DNA from 2 places in the Methylocella tundrae genome. Region 1 is predicted to be linked to the other one. Evidence: predicted binding sites of a transcription regulator. Region 1 holds the regulator's gene; the other holds the start of a gene.

Region 1 (15,815 bases):
ACAGCACCGCCTCCAAGGTCGATTTGCGCGGCGATCGCGGTCCCTGCCCCGGCCGCCCGACCGTAATGACGTCGAAGATACGGCCATATTCGCCAACCCCGGAATCGGACACAAGCGCGTCGCCGGTCCAGCCGAAGGTCGGGCGATCCCCCTCGTCCCGCGGGCGCTCGACATGGCGGCGCGCCATGAAACTCTCGAGCATCCTGCGGCTGTGATCGACGAAATCGCGGCGCGTCCGATCGTCGAGAACAATGCCACTCAGGGCGAAGTCGGCGGCGACGAATTCGGCGATGTCAGGGCCGACCGCGATCCCTTCCATGTAACTGTTAAACGCGTGCGCCAGAAGCAGCGCTGTCTCCATCACCGCCTCCATGTGAGCATGGTCCTCGACCGGGATCAGGATTGATTTCAAGAGGCGCCTCCCGTGCGGCCAGAGGCTTCGGCCGCCGCTTCGATCATGCGCTTTTTTGCATCTGAAATCATCTCGCCGGGCGGCGACCGCGGGATAGATTTGCCCGGTAATACCGCGTTTATCATGTTGCGAGTGATAAATGATAACTGTCTTTACGTTAAAACATATCAACCGTAATCGTTGCAATAAGGGTTTTTTAAAGGTCATCGCAGCGAGGCGAAGGCATCTCAATGGGCGCGGTTACTTCGATCACAGCGGCGCGTAAACAACACAGAACCGCGGCGATTGAAGGCCATATCGAAAAGCTTCTCGAGGACGCCCGCCTCAAACTTATCGAAACCGGAACCCGCAATCGCCTGATCCATACGCCGCGCGGCACTAAGCGTACGCGGTGCTTGCCGATCGCCAGCGCCAAGCCCGACGCCATTTTCGTAAATCTCGTTCGCGAAGGGAAATTACTTCGGTTTCTGGCTGCGAACGGCTCCGACGAAGCGGCGCAGGATCTACCGGGGGAACGGGTCGCGCGTCTCGCCGACCGGGAGCCCGATGCGGCGCCAAAGCCAAGCCATGCGAATCGCAACGGTTTGCAGACGATGCTTGCGCCTGATCTGCTGCAAAGGCGCCTTCACGCGATCCAGCGCGACGCCAAGACGGCTGAGGAGGAGCGCGGCGTTAACATACTTTTCCTCGCACTCGGATTCCTGCGCTGGTATGAGGACGAGAGGTCCGACACGCTACGTCAAGCGCCGTTGATCCTGCTGCCGGTCAGCCTCGTGCGCGACCTCAAGCGATCGACATTCGACCTCGCCTTCCGCGACGAGGACATCACCTCAAATCAGGCGCTGAAGGAGCGCCTGCGCGGCGATTTTGGCATCAGCCTGCCGGACATTCCTGACAGCGACAACTGGCTCCCGGGCGCTTATTTCAGCGCCGTCGCCACGGCGATCGCCTCAAAACGCCGGTGGTCGGTCGACGCCGACGGAGTCGAACTCGGCTTTTACTCCTCTTCCAAACTCCTCATCGTCCGCGATCTCGATCCCGCCAACTGGCCCGGCAATGCGCTGGTTGAACACCCTCTCGTGCGCGGGCTCCTGCGCGATGGCCTCGCCAGCGAGCCGCCGCTTCTGCCGGATGACGCCAAGCTCGACGCGATTTTGCAACCGAGCGACCTTATCCATGTGGTCGACGCCGATTCATCGCAAACCAGGGTTATCGATAGCGCGCGCGCGGGACGCAATCTCATTGTGCAAGGCCCGCCTGGCACCGGCAAATCGCAAACCATCACCAACATCATCGCGAGCGCCGCGCATGCGGGGAAGTCGGTGCTTTTCGTCGCTGAAAAAATGGCCGCGCTGAATGTCGTGCACGACCGCCTGCGCGAAGCCGGCCTCGAAAATCTTTGCCTCGAACTGCATAGCCATACAGCCAACAAGCGGCTCGTCGCCGACCGGCTCGACCGCACGCTGCAATCATCGGCGGACTTCGATCTCGAAGACGAAAGCTCAGCCGACGAACTGGCCCTTGCGCGCGACGCGTTGAATCACGTCGCAAGCCGTCTGCACGCGCCGATCGGAGAAACGGGAATGACGCCCTATCAGGCGCTCTCGATTCAAATCGCTGCGACTGTTCGCCAGATAACGCCCGATCTCGGCCTCGTCGAAGCCGCGACTCGTTGGACGCGCGAAGACTATGAAGAGAAGGCGCGAAGGGTCGAGCGGCTCGCCAAACTGACCGCGAGCGCGGGACAGCTCAACCGCCATGTCTATTTCGGCGTCGGCGAGATCGCGTTGCAGCCGGCTGATTTCCAGCGTCTCGTTCCGCAATTCAGACGCCTTGCGGAATCCGCCACGGCGCTGGCTGCGACCGCGGCCGGAATTTCACGCTATCTCGGCTTCCAGCAAAGCCCGACGCTTTCCAGCGTCAAGACTTTGGTCGCTATGCTGAGGATCGTCGCCGAGCTGCCGCGCGAGGGCGTCCCGATCGCCGCCGCCATCGCTGGAACACCCTCGCTGCAAAGGGTCATCGACGCCGCCGCGAAAGGCATTGAATGGCGCCGGCGGCGGACGCGGTATGGGCGCGCCTTCCTCCCCGCCGTCTGGCAGGCGCCGCTCGCGCGGCTGCGCCCCGCCCTCGCCAAAGGGGCAACGTTCTGGCCGGCGCGATTTCTTCGCTCCTATCGTGAGGCCGAACGTCTGCTGCGCGGTCTTGCGACCGCCCCCTTGCCGCGGCGTGCCGCCGAACGCCTCGCGCTGCTCGACGCCCTGCTGAGAGGGCAGGAGCTCTCGCTGTCGCTCGCGGCGGAATCGCGTTTCCTCGACGAACTCCTTGGCGAAGCCTGGCAAGGAAAGGAAACCGACTTCGCCGTTCTGCATAAGGCAGCGCAAACGCTCAAAAGCCTCGCGGCGTTCGGCGCCGATCTCGACTTTGAGCGCATCATTGATCTTGCGCGCCAGGGCGTCGCCTCGACTTTTGCCGATGACTTCGAGAGCAGCCTCAAGGCGCTGGGTCAGTCGCTCGCCGGAGCCATTCAGGCGCTTGACCTCAATGTCGCGGCGATCTTCCACGTCAAGGCCGCAGGCGCCATCGATCTCGAGCGGCTTGCCGAGCGCGCCGGACAATGGGCGGTTCATCCCGCCCGCTTCGAAGAATGGGCGCGTCTCGCCAAGGCCGACCGTCTGCTGCGCGCGATCGGCCCCGTCTCCATCGCCGACGCCCTCGCCTCAGGCGCGCTGCAGCCGGCAAGGGCGCAAGCGACGATCGAGGCCGCTTTTGCCGAAGCCTCCTGGAAGCGGGCGATCGAGGCCGATCCACAGCTCGCCGCTTTCGACGGCGAACGGCACAATGCGCTGATCGCCGTTTTCAAGACCCTCGAGATCAGGCGGCGGCGCGCAGCCGCCATGAGCGTGCGCGCGCGCCATCAGGCCGCCATCCCGCGCGGGGCGCTCGGCGCGATGGGCGTCATTCGCGGCGAAATCGGCCGCAAGCGCAATCATATGCCGCTCCGCAAGCTGATGAAGGTGGCGGGAGAAACCATCCAGCAGATCAAGCCGGTGTTTCTCATGAGCCCGCTGTCAGCCGCGCAATATCTGCCGCCGGGCGCCGTTCATTTCGATCTTCTCATCATCGATGAGGCGAGCCAGGTTCGGCCCGGCGACGCCCTCGGCTTGATAGCCCGGTGCCGGCAAATCGTCGTCGTCGGCGACAAGAAGCAACTGCCGCCGACGCAGTTCTTTGATCGCATGATCGCCGATGAGGTCGATCCGATGGACGAGGACGAGACGAAGGGGCGCCTTGGAGCCGGCGTCGCGCCGGTCAGCGACCTTGAAAGCATCCTCTCCCTGTGCGAGGCGCGCGGCCTCGAAAGCCAGATGCTGCGCTGGCATTACCGCTCGCGCCATCCTTCCCTGATCGAGGTCTCCAACGCTGAATTCTACAAGCGCCTTGTCATGCCTCCGGCGCCCTCGACGGAGCGTAAGGACAAGGGATTGCTCATGCGCCGCGTCGCCGGCGCCTATGATCGCGGCGGCTTGCGCACCAATCTGATCGAAGCCGAAGCGATCGCCGCGGCCGCGGCCGAACATGCCCGTATCTGCCCCGACCTGTCCCTTGGAATCGTCACTTTCTCGACCGCGCAACGTGATCTCATCGGCGATTGCCTCGACGGCAAACGGCGAAGCGATCCCCTCCTCGACGCTTTTCTGCGCGAACGCGGACGCGAGGACGCTTTCGTCAAAAATCTGGAGAATGTGCAAGGCGACGAACGCGACGTGATCCTGATCTCCATCGGCTATGGTCCGCGCGAGCCGGGCAAACCGCTCGACCGCATGGCTTTCGGCCCGATCTCGAGCGAGGGGGGCGAGCGCCGGCTCAATGTCCTTTTCACGCGCGCTCGGGTGCGCTGCGAGATTTTCGCATCCTTCGGCTCGGGCGACATCAATCTCGAGCGCGCGACAGGCGCTGGCCCGCGCGTGCTTAAGCGCTTTCTGCAGTTCGCGGAAACCGGCGTGCTCGAAGAGGCGAAGCCAAGCGGCGCCGATTTCGACTCGCCCTTCGAGGCCAATGTCGCGGCGGCGATCGAAAGCCTTGGCTATAGTGTCGAAACGCAGATCGGCTCGGCCGGTTTCAAGATCGACCTTGCCGTGCGCGATCCCAAACATCCCGGCCGCTTCATGCTCGCGGTTGAATGCGACGGCGCGACCTACCATTCCGCTCTTTGGGCGCGCGAGCGCGACCGCCTTCGCCAGGAGGTGCTCGAAGGGCTCGGCTGGCGGATCCATCGGATCTGGAGCACCGACTGGTTCTATCGCCGGGACGAACAGCTGCGCAAATTGAAAGCGGCGCTCGAAGCGGCGCGCGGCGAAATACAAAAGCCGGCGCCCGCCGTCGCCGCCCCTCCAAATGACCGCGGTCGCGAACAGCCACAGGATGGCCCCCCCAATGCGCCCCCCGTTTACGAGCTGGCGAAATGCGAAGTTCCGCGCGGGGAGAGGATCGATGAAATTGACGCCCGCCGTCTCGCCGAGCTGACGCGATCGGTGATCGAACAGGAAGGGCCCATTCACCAGCACGAGATCATCAGACGCGTCGCGTCCTTCTTCGGCCGCGGCAGGCAAAGCGCCAACGCCATCGCTGCGATCACGCAGGCGCTCGACGCTTTGGCGACGAACGCCCCGGAGTTCTGCCGGCAGGAAGAATTCTGGTTCACAAAACGGCAAAAAAAAGCGCCGCCGGTCAGGTGCAGAAGCAGCGCCCCGGCTCGCCTGCAGAGCCTCGAAATGATCGCGCCGATCGAGATAAAAGCGGCGATCGATCTCGCCCGATCAGAGGCCCCGCAAACCGGCGAGGCCGATCTCGTCGCCGCCGTCGCGCGCCTGTTGGGACTGCCGCGCGCCAAAACCGAAATCCGGGATCGCGTCCTTTCCTTTGCAAGGCAGGCCTCACATTCAACGGGCGACCGCCGGCAGAAATGAACTCTTTCTACGCGTCGAAGTCCTTCGGATCGAAGACGCGAAAGGTCGAGCAGAATTCGCAGGTGACGCCGATCAGCCCATCGTCGCCGACCATTTCGTCGCGGTCTTCCGCGGAAAATCCGCGCAGCATGGCCTTGACGCCGTCATCCGAGCAGCGGCAGGCGTCACGCACCATTTGCGGGTCGAAAACCTTGACCCCCGGCTCGTGAAACAAACGATAGAGCAGCCGCTCGCTGGACAGGGTCGGATCGACGAGTTCGTGATCCTCGATGGTTGCGACGAGCGCTTTCGCCTCGGTCCAGGCGTCGTCTTCCGCCGGCGCTTCGAGAGACGTCCCCTCCGGCGCATCGCCCGGATGGAGGTCGATCGGCCGGCGCCGCTCGCTGACGCTCGGCAGAAACTGCACCATGAGTCCGCCCGCCCGCCAGCTGACGCCCTGAGCGGTCACGCTCTGCGCGACGGCGAGCCGGACATAGGTCGGAATTTGTTCCGACTGGCGAAAATACTGGTGCGCGGCCTCCTCCAAGCCCTGCCCGGTCAGCGCGACAATGCCCTGATAACGCGCCGCTTCATGGCCCTGATCGACGGTGAAAGCGAGATGGCCGCGGCCGAGGAGATCCTGTCGAAGATCTTGTCCCTTGGCCTCGTCGGCAAGTCCTGCCGCGTCAAAGCGCGCGAAGGCGCGCAGGCGCCCCGGAGCGTCAAAATCCACGACCAGCATATCGACGACGCCGTCACTGCGCGTCTGCAGCTGGAAGCGGCCGTCGATCTTCAGCGACGAGCCGAGCAGGATGGTCAAGGCCAGCGCCTCGCCGAGCAATCGCGCCACAGGCGCCGGGTAGGCGTGCCGGCCTAGAATCTGATCGACGCTCGCCCCGAGCCGCACGACGCGGCCCCGCACGTCGAGTTGCTCGACGGCGAATGGAAGCACCGAGTCGTCGAGTCCGAAATCCGATACAGGACGCGACGCCGGACCGGCAGACTGCGGCCGGTCGATCATGCTCTCGCCCCTCCCGGCGTCTTCCCGTCCTGCAGCAGCATCATATCTTCAAGGCACCAGGCGAGAATCCCTTTTTGCGCGTGCAGCCGGTTTTCGGCTTCATCGAACACGACCGATTGCGGCCCGTCGATGACCTCGTCCGTAACCTCCTCGCCGCGATGGGCCGGAAGGCAGTGCATGAAGATCGCGTCGCTCGCGGCGGCGGCCATGAGTTTGGCGTTGACCTGATAGGGCGCCAGCAGATTGTGCCTGAACGCCTCGTCCTTGTCCCCCATCGACACCCAGCAATCGGAGACGACCGCGTCCGCCCCGTCGACCGCCTCGAAGGGATCGCGCGTGACGTTGAGGCGCGCGCCGGAACGACGCGCCCAGTCGATGAGGTCACGCGGCAACTCCAGCTCCGCCGGCGTCGCGACGTTCAGCGAAAAGTCGAAGCGCTCGGCGGCGTGAACCCAGCTGGCGAGAACATTATTGGCGTCGCCCGACCAGGCGATCGTGCGGCCTTTGATCGGCCCCTTGTGCTCCTCGAAGGTCATGACGTCGGCCATGACCTGACAGGGATGGGACCGCTTCGTCAGCCCATTCACCACCGGCACGCCGGCGTAGCGAGCGAGCTCGATCATGTCGTCATGTTCGAGGATGCGGATGACGATTGCGTCGACAAAACGCGACAGGACGCGCGCCGTATCTGCGATCGTCTCGCCGCGGCCGAGCTGCATTTCCTTGCCGGTGAGCATGATCGTCTCGCCGCCGAGTTCGCGCATGGCGAGATCGAACGACACGCGCGTGCGCGTCGACGGCTTGTCGAAGATCATCGCGAGGACCTTGCCCGCGAGCGGCTGCTCCGCTGCGCGCCGCCCTTTACGCCGCGTGGATTTGATGGCGGCGGAGACGTCGAGAATAGTGCGAAGATCGGACGCCGGGATTTCCGAAAGATCGAGAAAATGCCGGATCGCGACCCTGTCGTCGGGGTTGGAGCGGCTCATCCCTCAGCCTCGCTCAGGGCGGCAGCTTGGCTGCTTTCGAAATGCCTGCACGCGGCGTCGAGACGGCTCAGCCCTTCGGCGATCTCTTCCTCGGTAATGATCAAGGGCGGCAGCACGCGGGCGACATTGTCGCCGGCGGGGATGACCACAATCTTTTCGGCCCGCGCGGCGGCGACGAAATCGGCGACGGGGACGCGCAAGGCGATTCCGAGCATCAGACCCTCGCCGCGAATCTCGGCGATGACCCCGGGATGCGCATTTTGCAGGCCGACGAGGCCTCGCTTCAGCGTCGCGCCGAGCGACGCCACATCAGCAAGGAAGCCTGGCTTCAAAACGACGTCGAGAACAGCATTGCCGACGCTGGTTGCGAGCGGATTGCCGCCATAGGTCGTCCCATGCGTGCCGACGACCATGCCTTTGGCGGCCTCGCGCGTCGCGAGGAAGGCGCCAAGCGGAAATCCGCCGCCGATACCCTTGGCGACCGCCATGATGTCCGGCTTGATCCCCGAATGTTCGCAAGCGAAGAATTTGCCGGTCCGGCCGATGCCGGTCTGCACCTCATCGAGGACGAGAAGGAGGCCGTGCTCGTCGCAAAACGCGCGCAGGCCGCGTAAAAACTCGGCCGAGCCGACGCGAATGCCTGCCTCGCCCTGGATCGGCTCGACCAATATGGCGCCGGTGTGCGGACCGATGGCGGCCTTCGCCGCTTCGAGATCGCCAAACTCGACATTGTCGAAGCCCTCGAGCTTCGGGCCGAAGCCCTCCATGTACTTTGGGTTTCCGCCGGCCGAGACCGTCGCGATGGTCCGCCCGTGGAACGCGCCCTTGAAGGTGATGATGCGATATTTGTCCGGATGGCCGCAGGCCGACTGATATTTGCGCGCGGTCTTGATCGCGCCCTCGACCGCTTCAGCGCCCGAATTGGTGAAGAACACATAATCGGCGAACGTCGCCTCGGTGAGGCGCGCGGCGAGACGTTCGGCCTCAGGAATCTGAAAGAGGTTCGAGGTATGCCAAAGCTTGCCGCCCTGTTTGACCAAGGCTTCGACAAGATGGGGATGCGAATAGCCGAGCGAGGCCACCGCGATGCCGGCGCCGAAATCGAGATATCGCTCACCCGTCGTCGCGGTCAGCCAAACGCCATTTCCATGGTCGAAGGCAAGATCAGCGCGGGCATAGGTGGGAAGCAGCGACGAAGTCACGGTTTCGCTCCGGGTTACAGGCTCGAAGGTTCGATTGCGACCTTCAAAATCAAATGCCGCCCAGCGGGCGGCAAAACTGCTCCTTTTAATCTAGGCATTCCCTCCGGTCTGTCAAATCGAATGGGCGCTCACGGCGCAAGCCTTCGCGCATCCGCCGGGCCAGCCCGGCGCAAGCCGCCTCCACCACTTTTGGCGGCGCGGCGGGACGCAGAGTTCGACGCGCCTCGGATGAGGAATAAACCTGACGCGCCGCCGATCTCCGGCGCCGATGGATCAGCGCCCAATCCCGGGTTCTTCTACGCGTCCAGCGGAACATCTGTTGAAAACGTTTTGAGGACTGTCGCGAAGCTTGCGTGAGATTCAACACCTAGTGTAGCGTTCGGCATAGGAGCTACGACATGTCGTGCGGCGGGCAAGCGGCCTCGAACTTCGTTCGAGCAGTGTAAGGCCGACTGGCGCCGGTCTCAGGTCGCAGCGATGACGACGCCATTGGGAAATGCTCCCAAGATCGAACTTGTTGTTACGGATTCTTTCGATGAGCGCTCGCTTCAAATGCATTGTCAGACCTTCGAATTTCAGATCGCCTCAAATCTAGGAGACCGTGATGTCCTGGACCGATGAACGCATCGAGTTGCTGCAAAAGCTCTGGCTCCAAGGCATGAGCGCCAGCAAGATCGCGAGCGAACTCGCAAATGGACTGACCCGCAACGCCGTCATCGGCAAGGTGTACCGGCTCGGGCTTTCGGGCCGGACCAAGGCTGACGCCCCGCCCGCCACGCAACAGGCGTCGAAACCGCCCGTGCGCCCGCACGCCGGCCGGCCGGCGCCGCATCCGGCGCAAAGCCGGGGCGGGCCAACGCAGGGCGGCCACGGACACGGCGTTTCAGGCCATCTCGCGCAGGCCCAGATCTCGCCGAACACAAGCTTCATTCGCGGCAATACGGCCTTGGCCGTTCAGCCCGTGGCTTTTGCAACGCCGGCGCCCGCGCCAAACCGCGACGTCGTCGTTCCGATCGCTGAGCCGGTAACGATGCTGGAATTGCGCGAGTCCATGTGCAGGTGGCCGATCGGCGATCCGACACAGGCGGACTTTCGCTTTTGCGGCGCGCGCAAGACGCCGGGCGAAGGCCCCTATTGCGGATGCCACGCCGCTATCGCCTATCAGCCGCAGCAGGATCGACGCCGCCAGCGCCCGCAGAAGTCAAGCTGAAGGCGCAGCGCTCCGCTGGTTTTAAGCGCAAGGCCACCTGCGGCTCCGCGCGCCCCGTCGCGGCGCAGCCGGTCTTTTGCACGCCGATAATCTGGCTTTGCCCGCAGGAGCGGCGAGGCCCATCCTCCGCCGATCGCAGTCCAATGTGAAAAAGAGCCCGTTCCGCCAGCTTGCCTTTTGGCCAGCTCCCGGCGCTTCTTTTTGGCGATCATGCGCGCTGCAACCGCCGCATGATCTTGTCTGAAAACCGAAAAACCGGCGCGCGTTCCAGATCGTGGCTATGCCTTGCTGAACGTCTCATCGAAGGAATAGCCGGCTCCCCGCACGGTGCGGATCGGATCCCTTTCACCCGTGTTCGACAGAGCTTTACGCAAACGCCCGACATGCACGTCGACCGTGCGCTCGTCGATTTCCGCCGAAAGGCCCCAGACGCTATCCAGCAATTGCGCGCGCGAAAAAACCCGGCCGGGCTTTTCCATCAAATGTTCAAGCAGGCGAAACTCCGTCGGTCCGAGGTGGACGTCGCGCGAGCCGCGATGAACGCGCCAGTTCTGCCGATCGAGTTCAAGATCCCCCGCCGAAAGGACGCCGGCGACGCGGTCCGGCCGCGCCCGCCGCAGCAGAGCGCGAACGCGCGCCATGAGTTCGGGCACTGAAAACGGCTTGACCACATAGTCGTCGGCGCCGATCGAAAGGCCGCGCACGCGCTCGCTTTCCTCGCCGCGCGCCGTCAGCATGATGACCGGAAGCGTGCGGGTGACCTCGCGCGCGCGAAGCCGGCGGCAGATCTCGAGGCCGGAGACGCCTGGCAGCATCCAGTCGAGAATGATGAGATCGGGGATGACTTCACTCAGCCTGATTTCGGCCTCGTCGCCGCGCTCGACGCGATCGACGACAAAACCCTCCGCCTCGAGGTTGTAGGCGAGGAGCAGGCTCAAAGCGGCTTCGTCCTCGACAACGAGAATGCGGGGAGCTGGCGTCGCGGAGAGGCCGCGTCCCGCGCCGGTCCGGGTTTCAACGGAAGTCTGAATTTCGCTCATGGATTTCAACCCGCTGCGGTCGGCAATTCGGAAAGAACACTGCGGCCCTTCGGACGATCGGCCGGCATGGTTTCGCCGGTCACGAGATAGACCACCGTCTCGGCGATATTGGTGGCGTGATCGCCTATGCGCTCGATGTTTTTTGAACAGAACAAAAGATGCGCGCAGAATGAAATATTGCGCGGATCCTCCATCATGAAGGTCAGCAGGTCGCGAAAGACCGAGTCTTCAAGAGAGTCGAGATCGGCGTCATAGGTCCAGACTTCGCGCGCGCGCGCGGCGTCGCGCTGCGAATAGGCGTCGAGCACGTCCTTCAACAGGATCGCGGCGGAATCGTGCATCGACTTGAGGCCGACGATGGCGCGCGGAATACGCACGTCGGCGGCGACCTTGATGGCGCGTTTGGCGATATTCTTGGCGAGATCGCCAACGCGTTCGAGATCGTTCGATATTCTGATGGTCGCGATGATCTCGCGCAGGTCAACGGCGAGAGGCTGGCGCCGCGCGATCGTTAAGATCGCCTGCTCCTCGATCTCGCGTTGCAGCGTGTCGAGGCGCGGATCGCTGGCGATTGTCGCATGCGCAAGCTGCGTGTCGAAATCGGCGAGGGCGTCCATCGCGTCGGACAGCATTTTTTCAGCGATACCGCCCATTTCCGCGATCTTTTGGCCGAGGCCCTCAAGTTCCGCGTCGTAAGCTCTCACAATATGATCGGACATGTCGTGTTCCTCGAAGCCCTGGCGAGCAATCAGCCGAACCGGCCGGTGATATAGTTCTGCGTCTGCTTTTTCTCGGGCGAGGTAAACACGTGCGATGTCACCCCGAATTCAATAAGCTCGCCAAGATACATGAAGGCCGTGTAGTCAGAGCAGCGCGCCGCCTGCTGCATATTATGCGTGACGATCGCAAGAGTGTAGTTTTCCTTCAGCTCGTCCATCAGCTCCTCGATCTTGGCCGTCGAAATTGGATCGAGAGCCGAGCAAGGCTCGTCCAGGAGGATCACTTCTGGATGAATGGCGACGGTGCGGGCGATGCAGAGCCGCTGCTGCTGGCCGCCGGAGAGCGACAGGCCCGAGGCCTTCAGCTTATCCTTGACCTCCGTCCAGATCGCGGCGCCTTTCAAGGCCGCCTCAACCCTGCCGTCGAGCTCGGATTTGCTGACTTTCTCATAGAGCTTGATGCCGAAAGCGATGTTGTCATAGATCGACATCGGAAACGGCGTCGGCTTTTGAAACACCATGCCGACGCGGGAGCGCAGAAGATTGAGGTCCTGATCCGGCTTCAGGATATTCTCGCCATCGAGCAGCACTTCGCCCTCGGCCCTCTGCTTCGGATAGAGATCATACATGCGGTTCAGCACGCGAAGCAGCGTCGATTTTCCGCAGCCGGACGGTCCAATGAAAGAGGTCACTCTGTTGGTGTAAAGCGGCAGGCTGACGCTCTTCAAAGCGTGAGTCTCGCCGTAGAAAAAATCGAGGTCGCGAACGCTGACCTTCTGCGGCAGATTGGCGATGTTGTTCGTCGCAGTCATTTCGCGGTCCTTTGGGCGCCGAGCACGCGCGCGATGATGGAAAGGGCGAGCACAGCAAGGGTGATGATGAGAGCGCCGGCCCAGGCGAGCTGCTGCCACTCCTTGTAGGGGCTGAGCGCAAACTGGAAGATGACCACCGGAAGGGTCGACATTGGCGCGTTCAGATCGGTGCTGAAGAACTGATTGTTGAGGGCGGTGAAGAGTAATGGCGCCGTTTCCCCGCTGACGCGGGCGACCGCCAGAAGGACGCCTGTGATGAGGCCGGCGCGCGCCGCGCGATAGGACACTTTGCTGATGACGATGGAGCGCGGCAATCCAAGCGCGCTGGCCGCCTCCCGCAATGGATTGGGCACGAGCAGCAGCATATCCTCGGTCGTGCGCACGACGACGGGAACCACGATCACCGCCAGTGCAAAGGCTCCGGCGTAGGCGGAGAAATGACCGACGCGCGCCACCATGATCTCATATATGAAAAGGCCGATGACGATGGACGGCGCGCTGAGCAGAATGTCATTGATGAAGCGCACCACAAAGGTCAGCTTGGTATGACGCCCATACTCGGCCATATAGGTGCCGGCGAGGAGGCCGAGCGGCGTGCCGATGGCGACGCCAAGAAAGGTGATGACGAGGCTGCCCGCGATAGCGTTCAGAAGGCCGCCGGCCGATCCCGGCGGCGGCGTCATCTGCGTGAAGACAGCCGGGGACAGACCGCCAAAGCCCTGAATGAAGAGTTCGAGAAGAATAATGACCAGCCATCCAAGCCCGAACACGGTCGAGGCATAGCACAGTCCCAGATAGATATTGTTGGTGCGCCGACGCCGGCCGTAAAGCGACATGAATCAAGTCCCCGCCTGACGTTCAATCCGCATCAGCATGTAGCGCGCGATCGCGAGAATGAAGAACGTGATGATGAAGAGGATGAGGCCGAGGGCGATCAAAGCGGAGGTGTAAAGGTCTCCGACCGCTTCGGTGAACTCATTGGCGATGCTCGCCGAAATCGTGGTGCCGGGGGCAAGCAGCGAGCCCGAGATGCGATGCGCGTTGCCAATGACGAATGTGACGGCCATCGTTTCGCCGAGCGCGCGGCCAAGGCCCAACATGACCCCGCCAATGACGCCGATGCGCGTGTAGGGAAGAACGATCGACCGGATGACTTCCCAGGTCGTGCAGCCGCAGCCATAGGCCGCCTCCTTGAGCACCACGGGCACGGTTTCAAACACATCGCGCGAAATGGAAGTGACGAAGGGAAGCACCATGATGGCGAGGATGAAGCCGGCTGTCAGAATGCCGATGCCATAGGGCGGCCCCGCGAAAAGCGACGAGAGGACGGGCACGTTCGCGAATGTGTCGATCAGCGCCGGCTGAATGTGCCTTTGCAGAAAGGGCGCAAAGACGAAAAGGCCCCAGATGCCGTAGATGATCGACGGGATTCCTGCCAGAAGCTCGATTGCAATGCCGATCGGGCGGCGCAGCGGCTGCGGGCAGAGTTCGGTCAGAAAGATTGCAACGCCAAGGCCGATTGGCACCGCGAAAATCATGGCGATCGCCGACGTCACCAGCGTGCCGTAGATCGGCGCGAGCGCGCCGAATTTTTCCGTCACGGGGTTCCATGTCTGCGTGCCGAGAAAGCCGAATCCAAACGCCTTGAGGGCGGGAATGGAGCCGACGATCAGGGAGCCGATGACGCCGCCGAGAATGAGCAGAACCGCGAGCGCGGCGCTGAGCGTTAGCAGCCGGAAGCCTCGGTCTTTGAGCTTCAGCCAGTTTAGAATTCTGATCCGGCTCAGCGCCCTGCCGGACACGGCGCCGTCGACTGCGAGGTCCACCACGGCCTTCTCCTTGAGGTCTTTCACTCTCGTTTCCACCAAGAACCGTCCGGGGCGCCGGGTCATTCGTCACGGCGCCCGCCATGCGAGCAGATCAAAGAAGGTCGATGAAATCGCTCTTCCCGCAAGTCTCAGTTCAGAAGCGGCTTGCCGTCGGCGCCCTTGATTTCGGTAGCCCATTCCTTCTTGATCAGAGCCACAACCGAGTCAGGCAGCGGTACGTAATCAAGTTCCTCGGCGGCCTTATCGCCCTTCTCATAGGCCCAGCTAAAGAACTTCAGAGCCGCAGCGGCGGCGGCGTCGTCCTGGGGCGCTTTGTGCATCAGGATAAAAGTGGCGCCCGCGATCGGCCAGGACTGCGCGCCCGGCTGGTCTGTCAGGATCTGGTAAAATCCCGGCGCATTAGCCCAGTCGGCGTTCGCGGCGGCGGCCTTGAAGCTCTCGGCCTCGGGGGCCACGGACTTGCCGTCCTTGTTGATCATATTGACGAATGTCATCTTGTTCTGTTTGGCGTAGGCGTATTCCACGTAGCCGATTGCGCCTCTCGTCTGAATGACGTTATTGGCGACGCCTTCATTGCCCTTGGCGCCGATGCCCGCGGGCCATTCGACAGCAGTACTGGCTCCGACCTTGGACTTCCAGTCAGCGCTCACCTTCGAGAGATAATCGGTCCAGATGAATGTCGTTCCAGACCCATCGGAACGATGAACGACCACGATCGCCATTGACGGCAATTTCACTTTTGGGTTCAACTTCTGGATCGCCGGGTCATCCCAGGTCTTGATCTCGCCGAGGAAAATCCTGGCGAGCGTCGGGCCGTCGAGCAGCAATTCACCGGGCTTGATTCCGTCGAGGCTGACCACCGGCACATCACCGCCAGTCACGGTCGGAAACTGCACAAGGCCCGCTTCCTGGAGCTCCTCAGGCTTGAGCGGCATGTCAGATGCGCCAAACGTCACGGTCTTGGCTTTGATCTGCTTGATCCCGCCGCCCGAACCGATCGATTGATAGTTCAGTCCGAGACCGGTTTCCTTCTTATAGGTATCCGCCCATTTGGCATAAATCGGATACGGAAATGTGGCGCCGGCGCCGGAGATATCCGCCGCGTCGGCCGCACCGCCGGCGAGCCCTATCGCGACGGTCGCGAGCGCCGTTCGCAGGAACGAGAAATTCATCGAATGCCTCTTCGTTGGCTGAATGTATGGAGAGCGCCAGGACGCCGAACTGTAAATCGCCAATCCCGCACGTCATCGCTCCGTGGAAGGCCGAAGGCAGGGTTTCCAAATCAGCCCACCAGCCGAAACTAAGTGGTCTTCAAGAGCTCCGTATGAAGCTTACATGACACTTTCATGACAGTGGCCGCTTAAATTCAGCTCGCGTAGAGCGGAAGGGTCACGCTGAATGTCGAACCCTGCTCAGGCAGTGATTCAATGCCGAGACGGCCGCGATGGCGCGCGACGATATGCTTGACGATGGCAAGGCCAAGCCCAGTCCCCCCTTTAGCTCGGCTTTGGCCGGCGTCCACCCGATAGAAGCGCTCGGTCAGGCGCGGCAAATGTTCCGGCGCGATGCCAGGACCGTGATCGCGGACGCTGAACACGCAGTGACGCTCCTGGGAAAGCAGCGTGATCTCGACGT
Region 2 (15,815 bases), 570 kb from region 1:
ATCGGGTGCTGGCCGCCCTCATTGTAGCGGAGATAGTAGAGAAAGCGGCCGTCGCGCAGCGGAACTTCGGCGTCGTCCTCCTTGATGCGCCCGCGCATCTCCTTAACCAGAGCCTGGCGCAAGGGCTCTTGCGCCTCGAGCGCCCTGGCGGCGAAATCATTCTCGGCGTCGATGACGGTCCGGATGGCGGCGGGAAGGGCGGCCGGGTCGCGCAGAACCTCCTGCCAATTGGCGGCCTTGAGCCACGCATATTCGTCTGCGATGGCGACGCCATGCATCGTTTTCGTCTCAAGTTCTTTCTGGATGGGAGGCGGCGGCTCTGGAAGTCGGTTGGCCACTGGGCGGCATTCCTTGCTCTGCTCGGGGGGGACGATTCGGTCTTGAGGCCGCCGCAAATATTGCTTTGGCCCTTCACAACCCGACTTTTTGGCCGCGCTTTGACAGTCGCGTCTGTTAGCGCAAGATATTTATTTAGTTCTCTATGAGCAAGCCGGGTCAGGGTTACCGGGCCTCGCCTTCCACCGTGGTTATTCCGACGCGAATGCCGGTCGCCCTACCAACATCAACCTTGGGCGCCGCTTCTTTCACCTCTACCTTGATTTGATCGAAGCGCGCGCGTCTTCCGCTTTTTTTGCTTGTTAGCAATAAAGTCTGCTGGTAGCTACTTGCGGATACCGTGTTTCAGTTCTAGAAAAGAAACATGTTTCATAGAGTCGATTCGAGGCGGTCGCTTAAAAGAACTTCTGTGTGACATGGTTTTGTCGCCATTTGCGAAAATTGCGGCGCCCCTATTTAGGCCATGTTCCAGCGGCGACGCCTTCTACTCGGGATATTGATCGTCATGAGCGATACGTCAGGTTCGAACAGTTATATAGAATTGGCCGCGGACATTGTGTCTGCCTATGTCAGCAACAATTCAGTGCCTGCGAGCGATCTTCCTTCACTCATAAGTGAAGTTCATTCGGCCTTGCTGCGCGTCACTTCCGGCGCCGTGGTGCCCACGGTCGAGACGCCAAAGCCCGCGGTTCCGGCGAAGAAGTCCGTCACCAACGATTTTCTCGTGTGTTTGGAAGACGGCCGGAAATTCAAGTCATTGAAGCGGCACCTGCGCACCCAATACAATATGTCTCCAGACGAGTATCGCGAGAAATGGGGTCTTGCGCCCGATTATCCAATGGTTGCGCCGAATTACGCCAAAGCCCGCTCGAATCTCGCCAAGCAGATGGGCCTCGGGCAGCAGCGCCGGCGCGCCTGAACGCCGCTGGATGCAGGCGGCCTTGACTGTCGTCGGGCCGTCTCACCGTCTGCGTCATCTCCGGCCGCGGCGCCTGCGCGCAGACGCGTCCGCCTTTGGCCGGGTTCGCTGACGTCGCCTATGCCGGCCGACAACTCGCGCAAGAGGCGGCGTGGCAACCTCGCCCGACGCCGCGATAAGCCAGTGTTTCGTGCAGCTTCAGGCGCTTCTCAAGAGACGTGAGCCGCCGCCATGCGCGCGTCGGTTTTGATGCGCTCAATCATGGAGCGCACGCCGTTGCTGCGCTGCGGCGTCAAATGGCCGGACAGGCCGAGCGATTGGAACAGCTCCTGCGCGTCCGTCGCCAAGATCTTATCCGCCGTGTGGCCTGAATAGATCGCAAGCACGAGAGCGACGAGGCCGCGCACGATGTGCGCGTCGCTGTCGCCCTTGAACCTCAGGACGGGTTTTTCCGAAGGATCCCGCGAAACGCTCGTCTCAAGCCAGACCTGGCTGGCGCAGCCGCGCACCTTGTTCACGTCATTGTGAGCTGCTTCGTCGAGCGGCTCCAGCGTCCGTCCGAGCTCGATCAGATAGCGATAGCGATCGTCCCAATCATCAAGATAGGTGAAGTTCTCAAGGATTTCGTCGAGGCTCATGGCGGTCCGGGCGGCTGAATGGATGATCCTTCTCTATATGGGGATGGCGCTCGGGGGGCCACCGAAAAATGCGCGATGGACCCGGCTCACCGTGGGGGGCCGCCCGCCGGGACCGTCTTGACCTCGGCCTTAGGCCTTGCTTCGTCCGGCCGCTTGTCCACGGTGAGCTGACCGAGTTTGGCCGCCGCTTCAAGGCAGGCGATGGGCGCGTCCGTGCAAAGCTGCTGGCTCTTGGCGCGGGCCTGCCCGACCGCCGCGCCGATGGCGTTGCGCGCGCCCGTCCAGATCGCGGTGGAGGAATGCAGGCCGGCGCCTTCCGGCCAGGGCATCAGGGCGAACACGATCGAGAGCCAGAAAACGGCGCGGATGAGAAACCACATCGATCGATCTCCTTGCTGGAGATCAAGCCGTTAGGGGATGTTTATTAAAATCCGGACAAAGCCGCGGGCAGGATCTCGCCGGGATGGCGCAAGACCAAAATAGCAAGGATTTCTACACCATAGACAGAATTTGGCGGATCCGCGCCGGCTAATCCCGGCTTTTTCCCGCTTTTGATGCAGACGCGCCGCAGCAATTTAGGGCGAACTTAAGACGCCGATGGCAGCGTGGCGCTCGAACCGCCGCGGCAGGAAGCGGCATGTGCGGAGCGAAACTTGGGCTACCCCCTCAGTCTTGAAGGCCGGATCGCCAGCCTCGTCCACCCTGGCGCCCTATCCTCCCCGGACGAGCGGGCGCGCCATGAGAATTTCATCTTGCGACGGCTTTCGGTTTCGCTCGCGATCGTTGCGGCGGCGCCCTTTTATCTCGCCTCGCATGGCGGCCCAGGCCTCGTTGATTCGCTTGTGTTCGCCTGGCTGACGCTGCCTCTCGCCGCCGTCGTGCTTCTGTCTTCGACCGGCAGGCTCATGCGGGCGGAGGCGCTGTCGACCTTTGGCCTCATCGCAGCCGGGCTGACGGCGGCGATCGGCGGCGCGGGCGAGGGCGCCCTCGCCTGGCTCATTCTCGCGCCCCTCGACAGCCTGTTTTCCTTCAATCTGGCGGTCATCGGCGCCAGCGGCCTTGTCGCGGCGCTCGCCGTCGCAGGGGTCGCCGCGGCTGACGCGCTGGGAGTCTGCGACGCCGTTTCAGGGCTGGCGCGTCCTTCCCTCTTTCTGCTCCCAGCCATCGCCTATGCAACGCTCGTCGCGCTCTCCTTCGTGCGGGATCAGGCCGCCCGCTCCCGCGCCGAGCAGCGCCGCGCCGAGCGCTTCAGCATCCTCACCGAAACCGTTGGCGATCTCGTCGTCACTCATGATCGAACGGGAGCCGCGACCTCGGTCAGCCCCACCTGCGAAGGCCTCTTCGGGCTGCCTCCCGCCGAACTGATGAGTCGAGGCTTCTTCGAACATGTTCACGTCGCCGATCGCCCAGCGTTTCTGAAAGCGATCGCCGAGGCGAGCGCCGGCGGCGCGACAGTCAACGCCACCTTGCGCCTCAGGAGCTCAAGCGTCGTCGATCGCGGCCATTACGCGGAGCCGGTATTTGTCTGGCTCGACATGCGGGCGCGCCGCTGCGAGGCGGACCCCGGAGGGCGGGGGGCGGCGAATGGCGGAGGCGCCATCGCGATCTATCGCGACATCACCGAACTGAAATGGCGCGAGGACGAACTCGAAGCCGCAAGAGCCCGCGCCGAGGAAGCCAATCACTCGAAAGATCATTTCCTCGCCAATATGAGTCATGAACTCAGAACGCCCTTGAATGCGATCATCGGTTTTTCAGAAATTCTTGGCGACGCCGAGCAGACCCCGCGCGATGGCGCAAAGCAACGCGAATATGCCGCAATCATTCATCAATCAGGGCAGCACCTTCTCTCCGTCGTGAACTCGATTCTCGATCTGTCGAAAATACAGTCCGGCTCCTTTGATCTGACGCCGGCGCACTTCTCGATTGCCCCTCTGATCGACATCTGCTGCGACATGGTCAAACTCAAGGCGGCCGAACGCAACATCGAGATCAAGCGGGCGTGTCCGGACGGCCTTGAAGAGGTTATCGGCGACAAGCGCGCCTGCAAACAGATCCTGATCAATCTTCTCTCCAACGCGGTGAAGTTCACGCCCGACGACGGCAAGGTGTGGATCAGCGCGAAGCCCGAGGGCAATACGCTGCTCATCCTTGTCGCCGACTCAGGCGTTGGCATAGACGCGCAGGATCTCGCGCGCCTCGGCAATCCTTTCTTCCAGGCGAAGGGCGCGCTCGACCGGCCTTATGAGGGAACGGGGCTTGGCCTCTCCATCGTCAGCGGGCTTGTCGGATTGCATGGCGGATCGATCGTCCTGGCGAGCGAGCCAGACGAAGGCACATGCGTTCTCGTGCGCCTGCCGATGGATTGCCGCTCCGCCGCCGATAAGGCGCGGACATGCGCCAAGATTGAGACCATCGCGCGCTATCGTCGCGGCGACGAAATGGGCGATCTATTCCAACAAATCACGGTGAAGAAAATTGCGTGAAGCTCTGGCTACGGCTGATCATGATTACATCCTGACCGAACCTTCAAAGCCGAGGGCGCGGTCAAAGCGCGACAAGGGGGCGTCTTCGAAACGGCGCGGTTCGTCGCGCAAATCGTCCGTAAAGACGCGGCGCGCCCTCGTGCTTGTCGGCAGCGCGCTCTGCGTCGCGGCGCTCGGGGGTATTGCGATCAACGCGCTGACGATGCAGAAGACGCGCCATCCGGCCCCTTTGTTCGGTCACGCCGCGCCCGCTCACGCGACAAGAGAGCCAAGCACAATCGAGCTGGCTCCCGCGACGCTTCCCATTCCAGCGCCCCGGCCGCAACAGCTCGCGCCAGCGCAGGCGGATGACAGCCAGTCCGCAAAGACGCCGACGGACGACAAGAGCAGCCTCCCTCATGCTCATCAAGCGTCCGCCCCGGCTCCGGCCGGCGCCGAAGCCGAGACCAAGCCGCGCGACGCCATCACTGAGCTGTTGCTCGGCAACGGACACGAGGTCCAGGCCGTGGGCCCGTCCAAGACCGTGCTCGCGGCCCAAAAGGCCCTGGTCAAATTGGGCTTTGTGCTGAAGCCAGATGGCGTCATGGGCGCGACGACGAGGCAGGCGATCGAGCGCTATGAGCGCGATCATGGCCGCGCCAGCCGCGGCGAGCTGACGCCCGCCATTTCGCGCCTTCTCAGCGCGGAATCGGGCGTTCCGATCAATTAGACTTGGACGGGGCCGCCGCTTCCGCAAAAAGTACAGAGGCGACCCTGCCGGAGCATGATCGCCTCGATGGACTGGCGCTTCGCGCCGGCGTTTAGGCCCCCATTGAGCCTAGAATAACAGCTCGACCTTGCGGAACACAAAGAACAGCAACGCGGAGAGCGCGATGGCGCAAGGCAGCGTCAACACCCAGGCCAGCGCAAGGCTCCGGATCGTCGACATCTGCACCCCCGAGCCGTTAGCCGCCATGGTCCCGGCGACGCCGGACGAAAGCACATGCGTCGTCGAGACGGGCAGGCCGAAATTATCGGCGGCGGCGATGGTGCCCATCGCGACGAGTTCGGCGGCGGCGCCCTGGCCATAGGTCAGATGCGTCTTGCCGATCTTCTCGCCGACTGTGACGACGATGCGTTTCCAGCCGATCATCGTGCCAAGGCCGAGCGCGATCGCGACCGAAATCTTGACCCAGTCCGGGATGAACTTCGTCGCGCTGTCGAGGTTCTTCTTGTAGGCCGTGAGAGTCGCAAGGTCCCCTTTCGTAAGGTCGCCCGCCTTGTCCTTTTGCAGGACGCGGATTGCTTCGGAAGCCAGATACATATCATTGCGGGTATTGCCGGCCTTCGCCGCTGGAATTTTGGCGATGGACCCATATTGCTGAATCTGGTCCGCGATGTCACGGATCAGCGCGGCGAGCGAGGGGAAGGTGCCCTCGTTCATTTCATGCGAGGTGATATAGTTGGTGACGGCTGGCCGGGGGTCGCCCAACACTTCATAGCCTGAGGCCTTGGCGTCGACCACTTTTGACGCCGCGTGCGAATGCTCGATGAAGCTCGCAACCTGGCTTTCCGGCATTGCGCGGTTCAGCGCATAAGCCGTCGGCACGGTGCCGATGAGGATGAGCATGATGAGGCCCATCCCCTTCTGCCCGTCGTTAGAGCCATGCGCGAATGAAACGCCGGCGGACGTGAAAATCAGCAAGCCACGAATCCAGAGCGGCGGGGCGGCGTGCGGTTTTGGCTCGGAATAAAGTTCCGGCCATTTGATGAGGATCTTCATGACCAGTAGAAGAATTGCCGCGCAGACGAATCCGACGACCGGCGAAAGCAGCAGCGCGTAGCCGATCTCGGTGGCTTTGCTCCAGTCGACGCCGGAGGTGCCGTCGCGACCGCGCATCAGCGCATTGGCGACGCCGACGCCAATGATCGAGCCGATCAGAGTATGCGAACTCGACGCCGGCAAACCGAGCCACCATGTGCCGAGATTCCAGATGATGGCCGCGATCAGCATCGCAAAGACCATGGCGAAGCCCGCCTCAGAGCCGACCTGGAGGATCAGTTCGACCGGCAGCAAAGACACGATGCCGAAGGCGACGGCGCCGGTCGAAAACAGAACGCCGAGGAAATTAAAGCAGCCCGACCAGACGACGGCGACGGGTGGCGCCAGGGAATGGGTGTAAATGACTGTTGCGACCGCATTGGCGGTGTCATGGAAGCCGTTGACGAACTCGAACCCGAGGGCGATCAAAAGGGCGAGGCCGAGCAGAAGAAAGGGAAGGATGGTGGTGACGCTCGTGCCGGACGCAGCGATGTCGCGATAAATGCTGAAAGCGGTGAAGAACAACCCGAGCGCGACGATCGCCAGGAAAATCAGTATCGCCTGCAGCGACATCGGCTGGTTGAGATAGGGCTTTGAATCGACTTTTGGCGTCGCCAGAATATCTGGCGAGGATAGCGACGTCATGAAAATCTCCTCGTTTTCGCCAAGCCGGTATCCGGGCGGGAATGACGCGGCTATGGGTATTTTCACCTATCTTTGACCGGCGACACTTTCATGACGCAATCATCATGAACGCGCGTGAGGTTGGCCGGCTGCATCGTCAGGTTGCATCGGAAGGGCGGCTCGGAGCTGCCGGCGCGCGCTTGATTTTGGCGGCCGCTTGGCGCTAGCTCGAACACATCCCGACCAGGAACGAGGCTTCCATGCAAGATCTCATTGCGCGCATTTCCGCATCCGCCGGCATTGAGCCAGGCACCGCCGAGAAGGCGGTCGGGGTCATATTGGCTTTCCTGCGGAAGGAGGGGCCGAAGGGGGAGATCGACGAATTATTCGCGACCGTACCGGGCGCCGCGGAGGCGGCCGCGGCCGGCGCGGAGAGCGGCGGCCTGATCAGCGGCCTGATGGGCATGATGGGCGGCGGCCTCATGGGGCTCGCCGCGAGGCTCTCGGGGCTCGGCCTCAGCATGGGGCAGATGCAGGCGGTGGGCCATGAGGTGTTCGCCTATGTCAAGGAACGGGCCGGCGAGGAGCGCATCCGGCAGGTTGCCGCCGCCATTCCGGGCCTCAGCCAGTTCCTTTGACGGAGTGCGCGCGGCGACGTGCGATTGCTCACAGTCGGATGGCCCGGGTTCGGGCAGGGTCGAACGTATCGACCTTGCCTCAAATGCGCTAAGCAAATGCGTCCCATTTTGGATCGGCTTTTGAAACTTTGGCAAGATCGGCGCGGTACTGTGAATCGGAGCAGGGACTGGGGCCAGCGCGCAAAGGCGAAGCGCCCGGTCGATCTTTTCGGAGACAACGCCAATGGGTGAACTCGTAGCTTTCAAAGTGCCGAAAGGCGCAAGATCCGGCCGGCCGCCGATGGCGCGAGGCAGGGGCGAGATTATTTTTTTCACCGGCATCCGCCGGGAAGCCATATGCGAGGCCGCGCTGTTGTGCGCCCCCCACGAAGACAACGCGAAATCATCCGGGAAGGGTCAGGGCAAGGACTCACGCTGAGCCGGGCGGCCTTCCTATTCCGGCGAGGCCTCGGGTGTGCAGCTCATGGCTTTCACCCTCTGTTCGGCCTCAAGCCTTTCGCTCGGAAAGGCGGCGAGGGCGTTGATAAGAACAATTCCTTTTGTTGTCGGCGCGACAAGCCGCAGCTCCTGTGGCGCCTCGTCCTCTTCGTCCGAAGCCTCGAGGGACTCGAGTTGCTCGGCGGTCAGAACCAGCACGTCAATCTTGCCTCGCTGTGCCGCGCGCTCGGTCATCGAATAGAAAATTTCACCCGTCGGCGTGCGAAACGAGAGAGTGAGCATCCGGTCGGCGTCGACTTCGCCGGAAAGCCGCATCGGATTGCGCGACAGGTCATAAAGACAAGCGCCCTGCGCGAGAGCCGGATCGGAGAAGGGCGCCCATTCGGCCTGAGGCGTCGCGCGCGGCAGCACGGTGAGTTCGCTGGTTTTGGCGAAGGCCGACAGACGGCTGAACGGGTCTTTCCCCTCATACCTTGGCAGATAAAAGACGGCGAGGATATGAACCGCCGCCGCCACGAACAGCACGCCGAGCAGCCAGAGGACGCCGGCAAGGAGGCGATCGAGACGGTTCATCGGCATGCTCCCCTGACGATCGTCGGCAGGCTCGATGCGTCGAAGGCGAGCGTCGCGGCGCTGAATTCAGTCTCATAGAGGCGCAGGACAAGGATGAAGCTCCTGTCGCTGCCGAGCGCCAGCCAGTTCCCCGGCCGGGCGTTATGCGACAGGGTGATGGCGAAGCCGCCATCGGCGGAGCGCAGGATTTCGCTGGAGGTGAAGCCGTTGCGCTCGGCCGGGTTCGCAATCAGCCGGCCCTTCGGCGTCATCACAGTCAGCGTCCAGTAGCGCGCCTGCGGCGTCTGCCCGCTCACCGTATAGTCGCAGGAGGCGTCGAAACGATTGCCGGCGCTGTCATCCAGCGCGACAAAGCTGATGCCTTCCGATGCGCCGAGGGGAATCTCGCCCGAGAGAGCGAGCGTGGCGCGCGAATAAGGGTCGATATTGCCGGCGCCGTTCCTCGGCCAGGCGGTCCACGGACCCGCCTCGACGGCGCCGAAGCCGAAGCCGTTCCGCAGCGCCGCGAAAGTGACGCAAAGGCCGATCACGCCGCCGGCGACGGCGACGAGCAGGAACTTTCCGAGGAGGGCGGCGCGGTCGCGTAATCTGTGTCGGGAGGGGTCGCGGTAGAGCATGAGGTCTTTAAATCCGATCGATCCTGCTCGCTATGACCGCTGCCGATTGAATTGCATAGATGCGCAGAGAAGAGCGCCGCTCATCCGCCGCCCGGCAAAGCGGCCGGGCGAGCGGCCGAGGCTGCGTTCGCGCCGACGCCCGCGCCTTGCCGCAGCTTCTCAGCCGCCTCGATCTCGCTGGCGATGGCGCGCAATGTTTCGATCGAGCGGGACGACAGGCTTGCCGGTCGCTGCGGGGCGCCGCTGGCCGATGCGTCGGCTTCGGCGGCGGGCGGGGCGGGCGGCGCCGGCGCGGGGCGCCCCGGCAGAGGCTTCAGCTCGATGCCCTGATGCGCATAGGCCATGACGTCATGCCAGGTCGCAGCGGGCAAGGAGCCGCCGGTCATATTGTTCATCGAGGTGTTGTCGTCATTGCCGAACCAGACAGCGCCGACATAATTGCCGGTGAAGCCGACGAACCAGGCGTCCTTATAGCCGTTCGTCGTGCCGGTCTTGCCGGCGACCTCGATATTGTCGAGTTGCGCGCGCCTGCCTGTGCCGGCCAGAACGACCTGCAGCAGCATCGAATCCATCGTCACGATGGTGTCGGCGTCGATGATCCGGCGCGGCGGCGGCTCGTCGCGATCATGCCGGTAGATCACTTCGCCGCGGCCGTTGGCGATCTCGACGGCGGCATAAGGCGGCGCACGCAGGCCGCCGTTGGCGAAGGCGCAGTAGGCCGACGCCATATCGACCACCGTTACTTCATCCGCGCCGATCGGCAGCGACACTGTGTCGGGGAGCGGCGTCGTCAGCCCCATCAGGCGCGCGGTTTCGACAATCTTCGCGCGTCCCCGTTTGGCGCTCTCGAAGACATTGTTGTGTCCCGGGACAGGACTGGCCTCGCCGATGGCGATCGACAGCCGGACCGCGACGGTGTTCAGCGAGTGCGCCAGCGCCGTCACCAGAGGCAGCGAGCCGGCATATTTGTTCTTGTAGTTGCGCGGACACCAGTTGCCGATGCAGATCGGCGCGTCGACGACGATCGTCGTCGGCTTGAACTTGCCGGTCTCCAGCGCCGTCAGATAAACGAAGGGTTTGAACGAGGACCCCGGCTGCCGCAGCGCGTCGGTCGCGCGGTTGAACTGGCTCGCGCCATAATCGCGCCCGCCCACCATCGCCCGCAAGGCGCCGTTCGGCTCGAAGATCACCATGGCGCTCTGCTTGGCGTGATAGCTTGCGCCATATTGGCGCAACTGATCCTCAATCGTCGCGTCGGCGTGTTCCTGCAGGCCGGAGTCGAGCGCGGTGCGCACGGTGAGGACGCGCTCATCGCCGAGCTTGTGCGCTTCGCTGAGCTTCTTCACCTCGTCATAGGCGTAATCAAGATACCAGTCCGGGCTCGTCGTCTTGTTGCGGTCGACGGGGGTCGCGGGATTGCGCAGCGCCGCGTAAATCTGCCCTTCCGTGAGATAGCCGGCGTCGACCATATTGTTCAAAACGTCATTGGCTCGCGCGCGTGCGGCCGGCAGATTGACATGGGGCGCATATTTCGTCGGCGCCTTGAAAAGGCCGGCGATCATCGCGGCCTCCGCCAGCGTGAGGTCGCGCACCGATTTGCCGAAATAGAATTGCGAAGCGGCCTGCACGCCGAAAGCGCCGCCGCCAAGATAGGCGCGATCGAAATAAAGCCGCAGGATCTCGCGTTTCGACAGCCGGAATTCGAGCCAGACGGCGAGATAGGCCTCTTTGATCTTGCGCTCGAGCGTGCGCTTGTTGGACAGAAAAATGTTCTTGGCGAGTTGCTGCGTGATGGTGGAGCCGCCCTGAACCACGGTGTCGGCCCGCGCATTGACGGTCAGAGCCCGCAACGTGCCGATCACGTCGACGCCGAAATGATCGAAGAAGCGCCTGTCCTCGGTCGCCAGCACCGCCTCGATCAGATTTTCAGGCAATTCGTCGAAAGAGACCGAATCATCATGCTTGATGCCGCGCCGCCCGACTTCCTGGCCATAGCGGTCGAGAAACGTCACGGCGAGGTCCTGCTTCTTCAGCCAGTCCTCGGAGGTTTCCTGAAACGCCGGAACGGCGAGCGTGAGCGCCACGACGCCGCCCGCGATGCCGAGCGTAAGCGTCTCGCAGGCGAGCTCCACAGCGGCGCGCCGCCAGCCGGCCACATGAAACCTGTCCATGAAGGCGGAAAAAGCGGCATAGCGCTCCTTGGCTTCTTCGCCGCCGCTAAAAAGCGACGAATCGACAAAGGCGTCGAACGCCAGCAGGGCGCGCGCCGCCCTGCGCCAAAGCCGCGTTTCACGCAGGCGATCGAACACGGCTCTGTGCTCCAGAATGAGACTCGGTGCGGTCTATCGGCATTGACCGCAGTTTAGAGCATTTTCGCGCCGGGTGGCTACCGCTTCGCATCATGGCGCTGCGATATAGCGGAAACATGGACGCATTTTGGGGATTTCATGAATCGTGGAGCCTGGGGCGGACAGTGGCGTCAGGCCGAATTTGGCGCCATTTCACTTTCGTTGGCCGCGCGCCCCGATCTCGTGTTAAGTTGCTGGCAAAACATGGGGGGTATTGCGTGACGATAGTCCATGATTTTGTTGAAGAATGGATCGAAATGCGTTCTAAGCTTCAACGGCAGCTTAAGCTTCTCGAATCCGGTGAAATGAGGGCGGGACCTGACGTTGCCGCGAGCGCGCGGGACGCCACCATCATCCGCATCAGGAAATGGATTGATGAACTCAACGATCTCCTGAAGCAATATGCGCATGCCGACCGGACCTGAAGGCCAAAACCGCGCTTGCGTAGATTGCTCCAATGTTTGCAGCCGCTTTTGATCGAAATAGGGTGCTGATGTCCAGGACGCCCGGTTGCGCAACCCTTTGAGAGAATCGTCAAAATTCATGTCGCAGCAAGATGCAAAAGCCGACGGCGCTTGCGCCGCGCCGAAGCGGCCCGCGCCTGCGGCCAAAGGGCTGACGCCGTGCGTCGAACCCACGGCCCGGCCCCGGCAGGATCTTGACGCGGAAAAACCTTTTTGGCGGGAAAAACCTCTCGAAGAGATGAACAAGACGGAATGGGAGAGCCTTTGCGACGGCTGCGGACGCTGCTGTCTCGTCAAACTCGAGGACGAGGACACGGGCGCGATCTACTTTACCGACGTCGCCTGCAGGCTTTTTGACGCGGGCTCCTGCCGCTGCGCGGACTACGCCAATCGGCGGCGCAAGGTGCACGATTGCATCAAGCTGACGCCGGAGACGGCGCGCAGCCTTGCGTGGCTGCCGCCGTCCTGCGCCTATCGGCTGATCGCCGAGGGGCGCGATCTCGCCTGGTGGCATCCCCTTGTGTCGGGCTCGACTGAGACTGTTCATGAGGCGGGCGTTTCAGTGCGGGGGCGGGTCGCCGCCTTGGAGACCGAGGTCAGGCTCGACGACTACGTCGATCACATCGTCGCCTGGCCCGGCAAGCGGCCGAAGGCCGCGAAACGGCGCAGCGCCGCGCCGGCCGCGAAGAGCAAAATCCGCGGCGGTTAGACGCATCGCTCCGCGGAGATGTTTTGCCCGGCGCGGGTTTTGCGCCATCATCTGCGCCAAAACATGCGATAATTGTAATTGACGCCGGATCAGGGCCGCATCAATGTCCGCTCACACCGCAATCGACCGTGAAATTCGTTACGGCGCGCGCAATTACGCGCCGCTTCCGGTCGTCTTGGCGCATGGGCGCGGGGCGCATCTCTTCGATGTCGACGGCAGCCGCTACATTGACATGATGAGCGCCTATTCCGCGGCGAGCTTTGGCCATCTGCATCCGCGTCTCGTCAAGGCCATGCAGGGCCAGCTCGCGCGTCTCGATATTGTCTCGCGCGCCTTCCATTCCGACAACCTCGGTGATTTTTGTCAGGATCTCGCAGACCTTGCCGGGCTTGACGCCTGTCTTGTCATGAACACCGGCGCCGAGGCGGTCGAGACGGCGATCAAGGCGGCGCGGCGCTATGCTTATGATGAGCTGGGGGCGCCGGACGGCATGGCCGAGATCATCGTCGCCAGCGGCAATTTCCACGGGCGCACGACGACGATCATCGGCTTTTCCGGCGATCCTGCGTCAAGGCGCGGTTTCGGCCCCTTCGCGCCGGGGTTCGTCACGGCGCCCTTCGGCGACCCGGAGGCGATCGAGGCGTTGATTTGCCGCCGCACAGCCGCCGTCCTGATCGAGCCGATCCAGGGCGAGGCCGGCGTCATCGTGCCGCCGCCGGGGTATCTCGCGAGCCTCAGGCGCATCTGCGACCGACACGGAATTTTGCTGATCTTCGATGAGGTGCAATCCGGCTTCGGCCGAACCGGGCGCAATTTCTGTTTCGAGCACGAGGACGCAAGACCCGACGGCCTGATCGTCGGCAAGGCGCTCGGCGGCGGTCTGATGCCGGTTTCCGCCTTCATCGCACGGCGCGCCGTGATGGATGTTTTCGGCCCCGGCAGCCACGGTTCGACGTTTGGCGGCAATCCGCTCGCCGCGGCGGTCGGGCGCGAGGCGATCGCCGTGCTGCGCGATGAAGAACTTGCTGAGCGCAGCCGCGTCCTTGGGCAGACGCTGTTGCAGGCGCTGCGCGCCGTCGACCATCCCGCGATCGTCGAGGTGCGCGCCAAGGGTCTCTGGGCGGGCGTCGAGCTCGACGTCAATCAGGTCAAGGCCAAGGAGGTCTGCCTCGCCATGATGCGGCGCGGCGTTCTCGCCAAGGAAACGCATGAGAGCGTGTTGCGATTGGCGCCTCCCCTCGTCATCGCGGAAGCCGACCTCTTGCAGGCGGTCGACGTTTTTCGCGAGGCGCTGGACGAAGTCGGCGGCGCCCGTTCCGCGCGCTGCGCCGGGTGAGGCCTCGACGGATCATCCGATTTTGGGCGCGGGGGCCTATATCTGGCGCCTCCCTGCGCAGTCCTGCCCGATGAGGTCCGACCGCCATGACGTCCGACGTCGCTTTTCCGCTTTTCTCCGCGCCCTATGCGCCGGCCGACGAGCCGATCGCTGCCGAACTTCTTCGTAACGCTTCGCTCGGCGCTAATGCGGAAGCGCGCATTGATCGCCTGGGCGCATATCTGATCGCGGCGGCGCGCGGGAAAAAGACCTCGCGCATCGGCGGCCTTGAAGATTTGCTGCGCGAATATTCCCTTTCCTCGGAGGAGGGCCTTGCGCTGATGGTGCTCGCCGAAGCGCTGCTGCGCGTGCCGGATTCTTTCACCGCGGACCGTCTGATCGAGGAAAAGATTGGGGCCGCGCGCTGGAGTGGTCAGGGCGAGGCCCATGCCGGAGCGCATGGGTCTGAGCCTCTCCTTGTTTCGGCCGCCGCCTGGGCGCTCGGAACGACCGCCCGCATGATCGACAAAGGCAAGACGGCCGAGGGCGTCATCGCGGCGGCGGCGCGGCGCATCGGCATGGGCGCCCTGCGCGCCGCCGCGCGCCAGGCAATGCAGCTGATGGGTCAGCATTTCGTCTTCGGCGAAACCATCGAGGAAAGCTTGCGGCGCGCGTCGTCGCGCGAGGGCCGGTCAAACCGCTACTCTTTCGATATGCTGGGAGAAGGCGCGCGCACGGCCGCCGACGCCGCAATCTATTTCAAAGCCTATGCCCATGCGATCGAGGCGATCGGAGCATCGCGCGCGGTCGCCGCAAACCCCGAGCGGCTTGGCATTTCGATCAAGCTTTCGGCGCTGCATCCGCGCTATGAGCCTTTATCCCGCACCCGGGTCCTCGCGGAGTTGACGCCGCGCGTTGTCGAACTCGCGCGCATGGCGAAGCGTCATGGTCTGCATTTCACCATCGACGCGGAGGAGGCCGATCGCCTCGAGCTTTCGCTCGATGTCATCGACCGCGCTCTGGCCGACGAGCAGCTCAAAGGCTGGGGCGGCTTCGGCCTTGCCGTGCAGGCCTATCTCAAACGCTCGATCGCGGTCATCGATCATGTCGCGACGCTGGCGCGCCAGCATCAAAGGCGCTTGACCCTGCGGCTCGTCAAGGGCGCCTATTGGGACACCGAAATCAAGCGCGCTCAGGAGCGCGGCCTTGACGATTATCCCGTGTTCACGCGCAAGGCGATGACCGATCTCAACTACATCGCCTGCGCGCGCAAGATGCTGGCCTTGCGCGATAGCATCCTGCCGCAATTCGCCACCCACAATGCGCTGACGGTCGCGACGATCGTCGCCATCGCTGACGGCGTCGACGGTTATGAGTTCCAGCGCCTGCACGGCATGGGCGAGGATCTTTACGCCGGCCTTCGCGACGAATTCCCGGGCGTCACCTGCCGCATTTATGCGCCCGTCGGCGCACATGAGAATCTGCTCGCCTATCTGGTGCGGCGCCTTCTCGAAAACGGCGCCAATTCCTCCTTCGTCGCGCGGCTCGGCGATCGCGATATTCCGGCCGCCGATCTCATGGTCCGGCCGCAGGCGATCGTCGGTGAGGCGGCGAACGCCCGCGCGTCGGCCTTGGCCTTGCCGCTGGATATTCACATGCCTTCGCGCAAGCTCGCCGCTGGCGTCGAATTCGGCGATTCCCAAGCCTTGAGCGCGCTGCTCGCGAGCCTGCCCCAGACCGCCGCGGCGCGGCAGGCGGCGGTAATCGTCTCCGGCGCAAAGACGAAACTGCGAAAAAAGGCCGCCATTCCAAAACTGGCGGGACCGACGCGCGAAATGCTTTCGCCGATCGACGGATCGGCGATTGGCGCCGTCGCCGACGCCGGGACGAGCGAGTTGCCGCAAGCCAT

What was found. Region 1 encodes PhoB, which activates phosphate uptake and scavenging genes when phosphate is short. Its sites were predicted from a motif close to TGTCATNNANCTGTCAT; they were not measured.
Region 2: the regulator PhoB is predicted to act here: its motif matches at 6,905-6,921, upstream of SIN04_RS16870 (inorganic phosphate transporter).

Annotation. Positions count from the first base shown of each region.
Region 1 is NZ_CP139089.1:3,731,616-3,747,430, reverse strand. It holds gene SIN04_RS19475 (universal stress protein) at 1-412, opposite strand, end outside; gene SIN04_RS19470 (DUF3320 domain-containing protein) at 643-5,382, shown strand; gene SIN04_RS19465 (Hsp33 family molecular chaperone) at 5,390-6,382, opposite strand; gene argF (ornithine carbamoyltransferase) at 6,379-7,368, opposite strand; gene SIN04_RS19455 (aspartate aminotransferase family protein) at 7,365-8,570, opposite strand; gene SIN04_RS19450 (GcrA family cell cycle regulator) at 9,175-9,780, shown strand; gene phoB (phosphate regulon transcriptional regulator PhoB) at 10,059-10,820, opposite strand; gene phoU (phosphate signaling complex protein PhoU) at 10,826-11,539, opposite strand; gene pstB (phosphate ABC transporter ATP-binding protein PstB) at 11,569-12,351, opposite strand; gene pstA (phosphate ABC transporter permease PstA) at 12,348-13,187, opposite strand; gene pstC (phosphate ABC transporter permease subunit PstC) at 13,191-14,219, opposite strand; gene pstS (phosphate ABC transporter substrate-binding protein PstS) at 14,309-15,352, opposite strand; gene SIN04_RS19415 (ATP-binding protein) at 15,547-15,815, opposite strand, start outside.
Region 2 is NZ_CP139089.1:3,159,793-3,175,607, forward strand. It holds gene SIN04_RS16840 (S9 family peptidase) at 1-278, opposite strand, end outside; gene SIN04_RS16845 (MucR family transcriptional regulator) at 842-1,255, shown strand; gene SIN04_RS16850 (SufE family protein) at 1,465-1,893, opposite strand; gene SIN04_RS16855 (hypothetical protein) at 1,980-2,273, opposite strand; gene SIN04_RS16860 (PAS domain-containing sensor histidine kinase) at 2,547-4,379, shown strand; gene SIN04_RS16865 (peptidoglycan-binding domain-containing protein) at 4,372-5,088, shown strand; gene SIN04_RS16870 (inorganic phosphate transporter) at 5,197-6,825, opposite strand; gene SIN04_RS16875 (DUF2267 domain-containing protein) at 7,065-7,442, shown strand; gene SIN04_RS16880 (DUF1254 domain-containing protein) at 7,875-8,453, opposite strand; gene SIN04_RS16885 (DUF1214 domain-containing protein) at 8,450-9,070, opposite strand; gene SIN04_RS16890 (PBP1A family penicillin-binding protein) at 9,151-11,379, opposite strand; gene SIN04_RS16895 (hypothetical protein) at 11,550-11,963, opposite strand; gene SIN04_RS16900 (YcgN family cysteine cluster protein) at 12,121-12,591, shown strand; gene rocD (ornithine--oxo-acid transaminase) at 12,695-13,927, shown strand; gene putA (bifunctional proline dehydrogenase/L-glutamate gamma-semialdehyde dehydrogenase PutA) at 14,014-15,815, shown strand, end outside.